Regions from separate parts of the Streptosporangium sp. NPDC023615 genome, predicted to be linked through region 2. Evidence: predicted binding sites of a transcription regulator. Region 2 holds the regulator's gene; the other holds the start of a gene.
The links. Region 2 encodes LexA, which represses DNA repair genes until DNA is damaged. Its sites were predicted from a motif close to TCGAACANNTGTTCGA; they were not measured.
Positions count from the first base shown of each region.

Region 1: a site for LexA is predicted at 2,875-2,890, ahead of recA (recombinase RecA). Genes of this name have one in related genera too.

Region 1 covers NZ_JBFABE010000010.1:126,673-134,194, forward strand. The annotation lists gene rny (ribonuclease Y) at 1-159, opposite strand, end outside; gene AB0G16_RS11020 (regulatory protein RecX) at 499-963, opposite strand; gene recA (recombinase RecA) at 1,628-2,767, opposite strand; gene AB0G16_RS11030 (hypothetical protein) at 3,331-3,624, shown strand; gene AB0G16_RS11035 (DUF3046 domain-containing protein) at 3,867-4,061, opposite strand; gene AB0G16_RS11040 (VOC family protein) at 4,187-4,675, opposite strand; gene AB0G16_RS11045 (DEAD/DEAH box helicase) at 4,964-7,522, shown strand, end outside.
Region 2 covers NZ_JBFABE010000054.1:24,715-32,236, reverse strand. The annotation lists gene leuS (leucine--tRNA ligase) at 1,466-3,934, shown strand; gene lexA (transcriptional repressor LexA) at 4,423-5,133, opposite strand; gene AB0G16_RS28865 (hypothetical protein) at 6,071-6,235, shown strand; gene nrdR (transcriptional regulator NrdR) at 6,665-7,126, shown strand; gene AB0G16_RS28855 (vitamin B12-dependent ribonucleotide reductase) at 7,212-7,522, shown strand, end outside.

The sequences.
Region 1 (7,522 bases), on a different contig from region 2:
CTGGGCCTTGGCCCGGATCCCGGCGGCCTCACGTCTGGCCTCCTCCAGCTCGGCCCGGACACCGGCCTGGAACTCGGCCTCCTCCTCGGGGGTGGGCCCCTTCGGCCCGGCCCCGGCTCCACCGATACGACGCAGCAACACGACAAGCACGGCTGTCATCACGGCAAGAGCCACAACCGCCACCGTCAACATGACGACCACGACCGGATCCATGCGCGCCTCACCTTCCTCGCGTCGCAGATATCAAGCACACGAGGGGTCACACGCACGGCACGGAAAGCTCAAAACCCGGCGCCACCGAAGGGGGACGAACTCGCGAGAGATCGGCGACCGGCTTTCCCGCCGGTTCCGCCGTCGCGTTCCCATTCGCCGAGCCTGCTTGTCCGCAATAAACCGCTATGCCAATCCGCACTGCACGGAGTAACTCCTCACTGTCGTTGAGATTAAGCGTCAGAGAGGTAACGAGCAAGCAAAGACCGGCTGTCAAGCCGCTTTGGACTACTCGGACGGGTAGTCCAGATCCTCGGGGAGTGACGACGTCTCCGCCTCGGCCTCCTCCAGCACTTCGCGGATCACGCGGAACGCCAGCCCGGGACCGTACCCCTTCCGGGCGAGCATGCCCGCCAGCCTGCGGGTCCTCACCGCGGGCTCCAGGGAACGCGTCGAGGAGAGCTTGCGCCGCACCAGGGCGCGGGCGGTCTCGGCCTCCTGCTCGGGGTCGAGCTGCTCGACCGCGTCCTTCACGGTCTCCTCGTCCACTCCCCGATGGCGGAGCTCGGAGGCGAGCGCCTTGCGGGCCAGGCCTCGCCCGGCGTGGCGCGAGCTCACCCAGGCGGCGGCGAACGCCTCGTCGTCGATGAGCCCGACCTCGGAGAAGCGGTCCAGGACGGCGTCCGCCGCCTCCTGGGGCACCTCACGCTTGCGCAGCGCCTCCGCGAGCTGTGCGCGGGTGCGCGGTGCCATGGTCAGCAACCGTAGGCAGATTCCCCGGGCCACCGCCTGCGGATCGGCGTCGGCCCTGCGACCCGCCGCCCCGCCGCGCGCCCCGCCGATCGCGTCGTCACCCGTTCCTCCGGCCGATGTGTCCGGCCCTCCGGTCGATGCGCCCGGAAACGGGTTCGATGAGCGGTCCCTGGAACCTCGTCCGCCCCATCCCCCCCCGGACCGCCGGCCTCTTCCCTCACCGGCCTGTTCCCCGGCCCGCTCGCCGCGTCGCGAGGCGCGGCGGGGAGCACGACGTCTGCCGCCCGGTGACCCGGCTTCGGGGTCGGCGGGACCCCCGTCACCGAACGCGTCGAACGCGTCCTGAGAGGACGTCGGGTCCGCCTCCCCACTCGGAGACGCGTCGAAGCCATCTTCTGGATCGCTTCCCGGGACGAACGGACCGGACCGCCGTCCACGCCCGGAGGCGGACGAGCCGCCACCTCGGCGTCGTCCGGAGCGCCCCGGAGGGACGGACGGGTCACCGTCCCAGAGGCTTCCGGACGCGGGTGGGTCACCGTCCAGACCGCGACCACCCGCGGGCGACGCGGCGCCCCGGGGCACATCGGGCCAGGCGCCCCAGTCTCTCGGCCCGGCCGCGTCGGCCGGACCGGAGTCAGGTCCCGTCGTCATCGGTCAGCCCGGATCAGGCGTCACCCGGCTTGGGGGCGGCGGCTGCCGCTGCCTTGGCCCCCCGGCCGGCACCTGCCGTGGCCGTCGCCGGAGCGGAACTCCGACCGGCGGGAGCGGAGACCGGGGCGGCGGGCGGCGGGGTGGCCGGGCTGTCGACGCGCGGGCCGACGCCGAGCTTCTCCTTGATCTTCTTCTCGATCTCGTTGGACATGTCAGGGTGGGTCTTGAGGAAGTTCCGCGCGTTCTCCTTGCCCTGGCCGAGCTGGTCACCCTCGTAGGTGTACCAAGCGCCGGACTTGCGGACGAAGCCGTGCTCGACGCCCATGTCGATCAGGCCACCCTCGCGGGAGATGCCGACGCCGTACAGGATGTCGAAGTCGGCCACCCGGAAGGGCGGGGCCATCTTGTTCTTGACGACCTTCACCCGGGTGCGGTTGCCGACCGCCTCGGTGCCGTCCTTGAGCGTCTCGATGCGGCGGATGTCGAGACGGACCGAGGCGTAGAACTTCAGCGCCTTTCCACCGGTCGTGGTCTCGGGCGAGCCGAACATGACGCCGATCTTCTCGCGGAGCTGGTTGATGAAGATCGCGGTGGTGCCGGTGTTGTTGAGCGCGCCGGCGACCTTGCGCAGCGCCTGGGACATCAGGCGGGCCTGGAGGCCGACGTGGCTGTCACCCATCTCGCCCTCGATCTCGGCCTTCGGCACCAGGGCCGCGACCGAGTCGATGACGAGCAGGTCGACGGCGCCGGACCGGATCAGCATGTCGGCGATCTCGAGCGCCTGCTCACCGGTGTCGGGCTGGGAGACGAGGAGCGCGTCGGTGTCGACGCCCAGCTTCTGGGCGTACTCCGGGTCGAGCGCGTGCTCGGCGTCGATGAACGCGGCGATGCCGCCGCCGCGCTGGGCGTTGGCCACCGCGTGCAGGGCGACGGTGGTCTTTCCCGACGACTCGGGGCCGTAGACCTCGACGATGCGGCCGCGCGGGAAGCCGCCGATGCCGAGGGCCACGTCCAGCGCGATGGAGCCGGTGGGGATCACCTCGATGGGCGCCCGGGTCTCGTCGCCCAGACGCATGATGGAGCCCTTGCCGAACTGCCGCTCGATCTGAGCGAGCGCGGTCTCGAGCGCCTTCTCGCGGTCGTTAGCTGCCATGGGAGCCCCCCTGGAGGGTCGCGGGTTGGATCGGTTGCCAGCAAGCTACGGGGTGCCGCCGACAATTTCGGGAGGGCACGCCAAGAGTCGCGGCTTGTTCAATATAGCCGAACGACTGTTCGATCGCTGCCCGTCGGCAACACGCGCCGCGGAAGTCACAGGACGCCCGGCGGTCGCTTCCCCGGGAAGCCTGGAGACCCTCGCGGTCGCCGTCGCGGTCACGCTCGTCGTCGCGCTCGCCGTCGCCGTCGCCGTCTCCGCAAGCCCCGGGAGGCCTCCGCGCCCCCGGTCCCGCCGGACCCGGAGCGCCCGCCCCGCCCCGCCAGGGGTCTCGAAACGTCGCCCCTCAGCCCTGGAAGATCCCGGGAGCCACCTCGGAAGACCCGTGAAGCCGCCCGGAGGACCTCGGGACACCCCGCACCCCCCGGTGGCACCCCGGACCGGCGCACGATCACCCGGCGCCACCCCATCCTGGAGGAGACATTTACGGGAATTGCCGTGGCTCTGTTGTCACCGGGCTGACCTGGGGTGATGCTGAAGGGAAACGATCCGAGGTGCCCGACGTGCCCGACGCGTTCACGCAGCAACGCCTAGTCCATCTCGACTCCCTGGCCACCGAGCTGAGGCGGCGGGGGCTCGCGAGCCGCACCCTGGGGGGTACCGCCCCGGTGCTGTGGGTGTGGCATCCGGACAACGGCAGACAGACGATCGTCTTCGCCACTCCGACCGGCGACGGCTGGTTGTTCCTGTGGTCACCCGACGGCCAGGAGAGCGCCGACGATCCCTCGCACACGGCCGAGGCCGTGGGGAAACTCCTCGGCTCACCCATGGATCCGCCTCGACCGGAACCCCCGTGAACGGGACACCCCGGACGGCGCTCCCGGACGGGCCCACCACGAGCGAACCCACCGCGAGCGAACCCACCGCGAGGGGACGACTCGCGAGGGGAACCCGGACGGGGCCCTCGAACGGGCCCGCCCCGAACGGATTCGCCGCCGACCGGCTCGGCGTGAACCGGCTCGCCCCGCGCGGAGCCACCTCGGACGGGGCCATCTCGGACGGGGCCGCCTTGGACGGGGCCGCCTTGGACGGGCTCGCTTCAGCGCAGGCGTGGAGAGACGTCGGTCACCCCGCACACGGCGTGCCAGACCTCCTTGGCCCCGACCCCCTCGGCCAGCGCCTGGATCACGGTCCGGCCCCCGAGGTCGGCGATGATGTAGTCCTGGGCCCACGACTCGGCGTACTGATCCCCGAAGTGCTGCTTCATCCGCTTCCAGAAATCCGACAGGCGCATGTCCCAAGTATGGGTCCGGCCCGGGGATGCCGGGCCCCGTACGGTCGCGCCGGCGAGGGGCGGAACCCGCACCACCTGCGGCGGAGCCGGTCCGGAGCGCTTCGGGTCCCTGGGCGGGGCCGGGCTTACAGCACCCTGGAGCCGTACATCTCTCCGAGGGGGTCGGCGAGCAGCTCCAACCGCGCACCGTCGGGGTCGGTGAAGTAGACGGAGGCACCGCTCTCGACCTGGTGCGGCACACCGGCGGCCTCCAGCTTGCCCCGCAGCCGCTCCCATGTGGAGGGGTCCACCGATATGGCGATGTGGTGGAGACCGCCGAGAACCTCCCGGTAGGGCCCGAGATCCAGGCCGGGGAAGTCGAAGAAGGCGAGAAGGTTGCCGTTGCCGATGTCGAAGAAGAAGTGGTTGGAGCCCGCGTAGTCGCGGTTCTCGATGATCTCCGTGAGCGGGAACTCCAGAAGGTCCTGGTAGAACCTGATGGTCGTCTCGACGTCGGAGGAGACCAGGGCGAAGTGGTGCAGCCCCCTCGCGCTGCTCGGCGGCCGGTGCGCCCTCAGGTGCTCCGCCTTGATCCGCTCGCGCGCCGCCTCGATGGCCTGATGGTCGATGCTCACCGTTAGCTCACCACTCACTGCGTTGTACGTCCGTCAGGCCAGGTCCATGACGACAGGGGGCCAACCTACCTCGGACGTCACGCCGCCGTGGCGGTGCCTCGACGGGCCGGAGATCGCGAGGGGCGGTGGCCGGCCCGTGGGGCCCGTGGGACCCGTGGAGTCCGCGGTCGTGGACGGGTCCGTGGACCGCCTTCCGGCAAGGGCGGCGAGGCGGGTTCTGTCGGTGGGGCCGGGCAGTATGGGTGACGGACCGGCAGGTCGGCCGGGCCGAAGGCTAGGGGGCCGTCAATGAGCGAGACCACGGGCACGGACGGGGCACTCGGACATTTCACCCCGATGACCAGGGAATGGTTCACCGGGGCGTTCGCCGCGCCCACCTCCGCTCAGGAGGGGGCCTGGGCGGCGATCGCCCGGGGCGACAACACCCTGGTGGTCGCGCCCACCGGCTCAGGCAAGACCCTGGCCGCCTTTCTCTGGTCGCTCGACCGGCTGGCGGCCGAGCACTCGGCCGCCGGCACCGCACGGGCAGGTGACGGGCAGGCAGGTGACCGGCAGACGGGCGACCGGCGGGGGAACGGGCCGGCGGCCGGCGGCCGGGCGGCCGAGGGCAAGAGCGGCGGGCGGGCCGGTGGCAGGCGGCGGGCTCGCGAGGACGACGAGCCGCCGAGGTCGTGCCGGGTGCTGTACGTGTCCCCGCTCAAGGCCTTGGCGGTCGACGTCGAGCGCAATCTCAGGGCGCCGCTGGCCGGGCTGGAGCAGACCGCGCGGCGACTCGGTCTTCCGGTGCCGCGCATCTCGGTGTCGACCCGCTCCGGTGACACTCCTGCCGAGGAGCGGCGCCGGTTCGCGACCAGACCGTCCGACATCCTGATCACCACCCCCGAGTCGCTGTTCCTGCTGCTCACCAGCCAGGCCCGCGAGGCGTTGCGCGGGGTGGAGACGGTCATCGTCGACGAGGTGCACGCGGTGGCGGCGACCAAGCGCGGAGCGCACCTGGCCCTCAGCCTGGAGCGGCTCGACGCCCTGCTCGACCGGCCCGCGCAGCGCATCGGCCTGTCGGCGACCGTGCGGCCGGTGAGCGAGGTCGCCGCCTTCCTGGGCGGGTCACGGCCGGCGACCGTTGTCCAGCCACCCTCCGAGAAGCGGATCGAGGTGGAGGTGGTCGTCCCGATCGAGGACATGACCGAGCTCGACACCGCCCCCGCCCCGCCGCCCCAGGACGACGACCGCTGGCTGACCGAGACCCCGGCCAGGCGTTCGATCTGGCCGCACGTGGAGGAGCGGCTCCTCGACCTGATCGGAGGTCACCGCTCCACGATCGTGTTCGCCAACTCGCGGCGGCTGGCCGAGCGGCTCTGCACCCGCCTGAACGAGCTGGCGTGGGAGCGGCAGACCGAGGGCGCCGAGCGGACGGCAGAGGATGCCGGGCAGGCCCGTCCTAGGCAGTCCGGCCCCGAGCAGTCCGACCCCGAGCGGACCGGCCCCGAGCGGACCGGCGGGAGGGCCGACCGCGCGCGACCGGCCGGAGGACCCGCGCCCGCCTCCATCTCCACACCGGCGGCCATGATGGCGCAGGCCGGCGCGGCCAAGGGGGTCGTCCCGGAGATCGTCCGCGCCCACCACGGGTCGGTCTCGAAGGAGGAGCGCTCACAGATCGAGGAGGCGCTCAAGTCCGGGCGGCTGCCCGCCGTGGTCGCGACCTCCAGCCTGGAGCTCGGCATCGACATGGGCGCGGTGGACCTGGTGGCCTGCGTCGGAGCGCCGCCGAGCGTGGCGAGCGGCCTGCAGCGGATCGGCCGGGCCGGGCACCAGGTGGGAGCCGTCTCCCGGGGAGTGATCTTCCCCAAGTACCGGGGCGACCTGGTCCAGACGGCCGTGGTGGCCGAGCGGATGCGGACCGGGGAGATCGAGGACCTGCGCTATCCGCGCAACCCGCTCGACGTCCTCGCCCAGCAGATCGTGGCGATGACCGCGCTGGACGAGTGGACGGTCGACGAGCTGGAGGAGGTCGTGCGCCGGGCCGCCCCCTACCGAACGCTGCCCAGGAGCGCTCTGGAGGCCACGCTCGACATGCTCGCCGGACGCTACCCGAGCGAGGAGTTCGCCGAGCTGCGCCCGCGCATCGTCTGGGACCGGGTGACCGGCACCCTCCGGGGCCGCCCGGGAGCACAGCGGCTGGCGGTCACCAACGGTGGCACGATTCCCGATCGTGGCCTGTTCGGCGTCTTCCTGGTCGGGGAGAAGTCCTCCCGGGTGGGTGAGCTGGACGAGGAGATGGTCTACGAGTCGCGGGCGGGGGACGTGTTCGTTCTGGGCGCGACCTCCTGGCGGATCGAGGAGATCACCGCCGATCGGGTGCTGGTCACGCCCGCCCCGGGGCAGCCCGGCAAGCTCCCGTTCTGGCACGGTGACACCGCGGGCCGCCCGGCCGAGCTGGGAAGGGCCATCGGCGCGTTCCTCCGCGAGATGTCCGCGGCGGGCGCGGACACCGCGACGGGCGGCACGGGCACGAGGAGCCTGGAGGCGTCGAGCCCCCGTGCGGGAACGGGCACGAGCGCGAGAACGGACGTGGGCAAGGACGCGGGCACGGATACGACGACGGACGTGGCAACGGGCGCGGGCACGAAGAAGACGAGCGCGAAGGACACGGCCGGGAAGGGCGCCGCCGGCAGGGGAAACGGGGGGAAGGGCGCCGGGGGGAAGGGCTCGGTGACCGGCGGTGGGGGCTCCGGGAACGCGGAGGTGCGGAGCGATCCCGCCGGGGACCTGACCAGGGACGGCGCGCTGGCGAGGATCAGGGCGGCGGGGCTGGACGAGTTCGCCGCGGCCAACCTGCTCGCCTACCTG
Region 2 (7,522 bases):
GCGGGTCGGTCGGGGCGGGAGCGTAGGCGGGGGAGCCGCCCTGCGTGGAGACGGCGGGCGGCCAGGCGTTGTTCGGCGAGGAGAGGTGACGGTCCTCGCCGTCGGGTCGCGGTCCCTGTCCCGGGCCGCCCGGCCCGAACGGGTCCGATGCCCGGGGGGTCGACCCGTGAGGGGGCGGTCCGTGAGGGGGCGACGGCCGCGGATCCGACGCCGGGGGGGTTCCGAGCGGGCCTGATCCGAGCGGGTCCGATCCGAGCGGGTCCGACGGCCAGGAGCCCGGCCCCTGCGACGGGCCGTCCTCGCGGGGGGTGGGGTGCGGCCGGCCGTCGCCGGGTGAGGTGCCGGGAGAGGTCGGGTAGAACTCGCCGCTGCCGGAAGAGGCCGGGTACGCGTCACCGCCTCCGGAGGAGGCCGGATACGACACGCCGCCCTGCGGGCCGGCGGCGTGCCCCCGGCCGTCCCACGGGGCCGCCGCATCCCCTGGCCGGCCGCCGGAAGGACCGGAGGTCTGTCCCCAGCCCCCCGAGGAGTCCGCCGCCTGCGGCAGGCGGTCGCTCTGCGGGCTGAAGGCGTCCGCCCAGCTCTCGCCCGGCGAGCCGGGGGCCTGCCGTGCGGCGTCCTGCGCGGCGGGCCGTGCCGGACCGCCGTCCTGCCGGGCCTGCTCCCATCCGTCGTACCTCGGGCCGTGCGCCTGACCGGCGCCCTGCGGGGCCGGGGGGCGTCCGCCGTCTCCGCCCGGCGCGTCGCCGGGGGAGGTCTGCCAGGAGCCGTCACCATCTCGCGGGTCGTCCTGCGGGCGAGGCAGCCGAGGCCCGGTGCCGAGGGACTCCTGCGCCCACGGGGGCGCCGGCTCGGCTGTCTCCGGCCATGCCGGAGGCAGGTGGGACTGGCTGGACTGCTCCGAGGCCATGCTTTCCTTACCTCCCGCGCGGGTGCCCGAATTAGGCGTATTGGGCATGGTCTCACGTGAGACGGGGGGGCTCGCAGGGAAACCGGAGAACGCCCCCCTGAACTGGAGCCCGGTGGGATCGGTCGGAGGATCCTGCATGGGCAGGCCGACCTCCAACGGGTCCGGGCCCCCCGGCTCTACTGAATATGCCACGGTTGAAAGAGTAAACGGGGGAGACATAGGAGGTCACAACAGGCGCACGGCCATCAGGTCCCGTCCGGCCCGCGACAGGGCGGAAACCCCTGTCCCGCCGGTCGGCACGGACCGCCGCCCGCTCCCCGACGCCATCGGACCGGTTTTCATCGGGCCACGAATATGCCTTGCGGGCTGCGATAGTCTTGGTCTATGCGTGCCGCGACCCTGCTTATCGGGCCGCATCGGCTTTCCCGTCCCTGAGCGCCCTGCCGATGCGGCTGCCCTCCGCGTGAGCGGAGGGTTTTTGTATTGGGCCGGACGGGTCGGGCCATCCACGCGGACACACCCCAAGGGAAGATTGACGTGAACGAACGAGCCGACATGCACAGCGACGATCAGCACTACGACCCGCAGGCCCTGCAGGTCAAGTGGCAGCGACGGTGGGAGGAGCTGGACCCCTTCCGGTCCTCCGACGACCCCGCCGACCCGCGTGAACGGCGCTACATGCTCGACATGTTCTCCTACCCCTCCGGCGACCTGCACATGGGACACGCCGAGGCGTTCGCCATCGGCGACGTCGTCTCCCGCTACTGGGTCCAGCGTGGTTACAACGTGCTGCATCCCGTCGGCTGGGACTCCTTCGGCCTGCCCGCCGAGAACGCCGCGATCAAGAACAACGCGCACCCGACGGAGTGGACCTACGCCAACATCGAGACGCAGGCCGGCTCCTACCGGCGCTACGCGATCTCCTTCGACTGGTCGAGCCGCCTGCACACCAGCGACGAGACGTACTACAGGTGGACGCAGTGGCTGTTCATCCGCTTCTTCGAGCGCGGCCTGGCCTACCGCAAGGGCGGCCTGGTCAACTGGTGTCCCAAGGACCAGACCGTGCTGGCCAACGAGCAGGTCAAGGACGGCAGGTGCGAGCGTTGCGGGGCCGAGGTCGTCCGCCGCGAGCTGACCCAGTGGTACTTCAAGATCACTGACTACGCCGACCGGCTGCTGGACGACATGGCCCAGCTGGAGGGCAACTGGCCCGAGCGCGTGCTGGCCATGCAGCGCAACTGGATCGGCCGCTCCGAGGGCGCCGACGTCGACTTCGTGATCGAGGGCCGGGACGAGCCGGTCACCGTCTACACGACCCGCCCCGACACCCTGTACGGGGCGACCTTCTTCGTGGTCGCCCCGGACGCGGCGCTGGCCGAGGAGATCGTCACCGACGAGCGGCGCGAGGCCTTCGAGGCGTACCGGGCCGCCGTGTCGAAGCTGTCGGACATCGACCGGCTGTCCACCGACAAGGAGAAGACCGGCGTCTTCCTGGGCCGGTACGCGATCAACCCGGTCAGCGGCGAGCGCATGCCGGTCTGGGCGGCCGACTACGTGCTGTCCGACTACGGCCACGGCGCCATCATGGCCGTGCCCGCGCACGACCAGCGTGACCTGGACTTCGCCCGCGCCTTCGACCTGCCGGTACGGGTGGTCGTGCACACCGGCCTGGCCGACCCGGGCGAGACCGGCCTGGCCACCGCCGGTGACGGCGCCATGGTCAACTCCGGCCCGCTGGACGGCCTGGCCAAGGCCGACGCGATCCGGAAGATCATCGAGGTGCTGGGCGAGCGCGGCACCGGCCGGTCGACGGTCAACTTCCGGCTGCGTGACTGGCTGCTGTCCCGTCAGCGCTTCTGGGGCTGTCCGATCCCGATCATCCACTGCGGTGACTGCGGTGAGGTCCCCGTCCCCGACGACCAGCTGCCGGTCACCCTGCCCGACCTGCGCGGCGAGGCCCTGGCGCCCAAGGGCGTCTCCCCGCTGGCCTCGGCGGAGGACTGGGTCAACGTCTCCTGCCCCAAGTGCGGGGGCGCGGCCAAGCGCGACACCGACACGATGGACACCTTCGTCGACTCCTCGTGGTACTTCCTGCGCTACGTCAACCCGTCCTACGAGGACGGCCCGTTCGACGTCGAGGGCGTGCGCAGGTGGGGCCCGGTCGACCAGTACGTCGGCGGCGTGGAGCACGCCGTGCTGCACCTGCTGTACTCCAGGTTCTTCACCAAGGTCCTGCACGACATGGGCATGGTCGACTTCGTCGAGCCGTTCACCCGCCTGCTGAACCAGGGGCAGGTCATCAACGAGGGCAAGGCGATGTCCAAGTCACTGGGCAACGGCGTCGACCTGGGCCGGCAGATCGACGCCTATGGTGTCGACGCGGTCCGGCTGACCGTCCTGTTCGCCGGTCCGCCCGAGGAGGACATCGACTGGGCCGACGTCTCCGCGGCGGCGTCGCAGAAGTTCCTGGCCCGCGCGTTCCGCGTCATGGCCGAGGCGGGTGCGGCGTCCGCCCCCGGCACCGACGTCACGGCCGGGGACGTGAACCTGCGCAGGACGGTCCACCGCACCGTCGACGAGGTCACCAGGCTGGTCGAGTCCCACCGCTTCAACGTCGCGGTGGCGCGCATGATGGAACTGACCAGCGCGGCCCGCAGGGCCATCGACTCCGGGCCCGGCGCCGCCGACCCGGCCGTCAGGGAGGCGGCCGAGGCCCTGGCGGTCATGCTCTCGCTGGTCGCGCCGTACGCGGCCGAGGAGGGCTGGGAGCGGCTGGGGCACACCGGCTCGGTCGCGCTGGCGGGCTGGCCGGTGGCCGACCCGGCGCTGCTGGTCCAGGACTCCGTCACCTGTGTCGTCCAGGTCGCGGGCAAGGTGCGCGACAGACTGGAGGTCTCCCCGGGGATCTCCGAGACCGACCTGGAGGAGCTGGCCCTGAACTCGGAGAAGATCAGGGCGTTCCTGTCGGGCACGCCGCGCAAGGTCATCGTCCGCGCGCCCAAGCTGGTCAACATCGTCCCCTGAGGCGGGACGTCCCCGAAGCGGGACGGCGCGCCCACGTCGGGTGTGCGCGCCGGTCACGGCCGAGACCGCGCCCCCGGCGGGGCGTGTCTCGGCCTCGACGCGACGTGTCCCGGCCTCAGGGCCACGTGTCCCGGCTCAGGGCCGCGTGTCTCCGTCCCCGGGGGGCGCCCTGTCCCGGGGGGTGCGCGCCGCCGGACCCGATGGGACCGGCCGAGAGGCCGGACAACGCCGATGGGCGGCATCCCCGGGGATGCCGCCCATCGGCGCGTGGTCTTCTCCACGGCGTGTCGTACTCCGTCGGCGCGTCCGCGTCCGCGTTCGCCCTCGTGTCCGTGCCGGCGTTCGTGCTCGGGTCCGCGTCCATGCCTGCGTCCATGCCTGCGTCCATGTTCACGCCCGGGGACGCGCTCGTGCCGACGCCGGACGATCGCTCGCCCGGCGTGTCGCGCGTGGACACGGGAGGAGCTTGGACACGGGAGGAGCGTGGTTCAGAGCTTGCGCAGAACCGCCACAACCTTGCCCAGCACGGTGGCCTCGTCACCGGGGATCGGGTCGTAGTTGGGGTTGTGCGGGACCAGCCAGACATGGCCGTCCCTGCGCTTGAAGGTCTTGACGGTGGCCTCTCCGTCGATCATCGCCGCGACCACGTCACCGTTGTCGGCCACGGGCTGCTGACGCACGACCACCCAGTCGCCGTTGGCGATGGCCGCCTCGATCATCGAGTCACCGGTCACCTGGAGCAGGAAGAGCGTGCCCTCGCCGACGAGCTGCTTGGGCAGGGCGAAGACGTCCTCGATGCTCTCCTCGGCGAGGATCGGGCCACCGGCGGCGATGCGGCCGACGAGCGGAACGTACGCGGCGGTCGGGCGGCTGACCGGCGTCTCGTCCTGGTCGGAGTCGGGGTCCACCCAGAGCACGGGCTCACCGGGAAGGCGAACCTCCAGGGCACGGGGACGGTGCGGGTCACGACGCAGATAGCCCTTGCGCTGCAAAGCCGTCAACTGGTGCGACACGCTGGAGGTGCTGGTGAGCTGCACGGCCTCACCGATCTCCCGCATGGACGGCGGGTAGCCGCGCTGCTGCACGGAGTCACGGATCACCTCGAGGATCTTCCGCTGCCTGGGGGTGAGGCCAAGGGAGTCACGCCTTCGCACCGCCAGGTCGCTGACGGCCGAACCGTTCTCGTCGTGCTGGCTCATACGAACTCCTCGCCTCCCGATCTGTGTCGAACACGTCGCTCACAGCGACCATATCTCGACCCAAGATCATACTCAAACAATTGTTCGAATGTCCTCGATATCGGCCACGCCGTGGTGTACAACATCGTACGGGAGTTCGATCGACATCGTGTTCGATTCGCCGATCTTTCTTCGACACGTGTTCGGCCAGGTCGAGGGGATGGGGGTCACCATGAAACCGACCACGACGACACCGCGATCCACGTCCGCGCCACAACCCCGGACGGCTCGGCGGTCCCCGGGTGCCCCGGGTGCCCCGGGTGCCCCGCGCCTGCGGCTCGTGCCGCCGCCGAGGCCGGAGCCGGATCCCGGCCGGGAGGCGGGGCCGGTCCCGGGGATCGGCCCGGCCCCGAAGATCGGGCCGGGCCGGGACGCCGGGCCGGCGCGAAGGGCGCGGCCCGGCCGGGAGGCGGGGCCGGTGCGCGAGCCGGGCCGCGGCGGAGCTCGCCGGGAAGCCGGCCGGGCCGACGGGTCCCGGTCGGCGGAGGCCCCCCGGCCCGGTTCCTCCCGTTCGGACGTCTCCCGTTCGGACGTCTCCCGTTCGGGCGTTCCCCGGCAGGGTGCTCCCCGGCAGGGTGCTCCCCGGCAGGGCGCTCCCCGGCAGGGTGCCCGGCGGCCGGGAGCCTCCCGGTCGGGCGTCCCCGGGGCGACGGCTCGGGGGGCCGCCCCGGTCCGGTCCGGAGCGCCCCGGCCCGTCCCGTCCCGGTCGGGCACCCCGGCGTCCGTCCCGCCCCGGCCCGCCTCTTCCCGGCCCGCCTCTTCGCGGTCCGGCGGATCTCGGTCCGGTGGGCCCCGCCCCGGCGCGTCCGGAAGCGGCGCTCTCCGGCGGGGCGCCCCCCGCTCCGGGGCGGTCCGGCGGCCGCTCCGGCTCACCCGGCGGGGCAGGATCGTGGCGGCGGTGGCGCTGGTGTTGTTCGCCCTGGGGATGCTCTGGATCGGCGGTCGCATCGACGTGGCCTCGGCGGGCGAGCGGGCCGCCGAGCGCGCCGGAGGGCAGGTTCACTCCCGGATCACGGCGTACGCCGGTGACACGCCGTGGCGGCCCGTGCGGCCGCCCAGGTAGACGGGCCCCCGACGGGCCCCGGCGGGCCCTTCGGCTCGGCTTCCGGTCCGGCGCCGGGCTCGATCTTCTCCGGAGCCCGCTGCCGCGGGGGAGCGCCGCCGGGCGCGCGGTCTCACCGCGCGCCCGGGACGCGGGTGAGGCGAGTGACGCGCGAGGCGGGGGCGCTTCCGGCCGACCGGCGACACGCCGGGGAATAACGGCTGATCAGCGACTTCGCGCCGCAAGGTCCTTTCAACTTGCGTTCATGGTCGCGCACTTCTACGGTTGGAACCACAACATCTAGTGGCTGCACCTCAACACTTCACCATAGATTGTGTTTCCATTACCGCCTCTCGACTGATCGGGAGGTGTGCGCGAGCGTATTCCCGCGCGTGTCATGGGGCGGGTGAGGTGAGTGAGCCGCTTCGGCAGGTCAGGAAGGCGGCACACGTGCACTGTCCGTTCTGTCGTCATCCTGACACCCGGGTCATCGACAGCCGTTCCACCGAGGACGGCGGCGCGATCCGCCGCAGGCGCACCTGCCCGGAGTGCGGGCGCAGGTTCACCACGCAGGAGACCGTACTGCTCATGGTGAGCAAGCGCAGCGGCGTGACCGAACCGTTCTTCAGGGACAAGGTGATCGCCGGGGTCCGGCGGGCGTGCCAGGGGCGGTCCGTCGGCGAGGACGCCCTGGCGCAGCTGGGCCAGCGCGTCGAGGAGAGCATCCGGGCCACCGGGTGCGCCGAGATCGCGGCCCACGAGGTCGGGCTGGCCATCCTGGGCCCGCTCCGCGAACTGGACGAGGTGGCGTACCTGCGATTCGCCTCCGTCTACCGCGGATTCGAGACCCTGGCCGACTTCGAGGCCGAGATCGAGCAGCTCCGGGCGGAGCGCTCCGCCGAACAGAAGTGAGACAGACCCCGGCGCCGGGGGTTGGGACGGCGCGTTGGTGTGGTCCGATTCGCGGGCTCTGCGGAGCCCCAGGAGGGGGAAAGTCATGACGGAGACCGTCAGCGGCACAGTGGCACGCGGGGGTAAGCGTCCGCGCAAGGGCCTGAAGATGAAGCGGATCTTCACCACCCCGGGCGTGCATCCCTACGACGAGCTGACCTGGGAGCGCCGCGACGTCGTCATGACCAACTGGCGCGACGGCTCGGTCAACTTCGAGCAGCGCGACGTCGAGTTCCCCCGTTCCTGGTCGGTCAACGCCGCCAACATCGTGACCACCAAGTACTTCCGCGGCGCGGTCGGCACCCCGCAGCGCGAGTGGAGCCTCAAGCAGCTCGTCGACCGGGTGGTCGGCGTCTA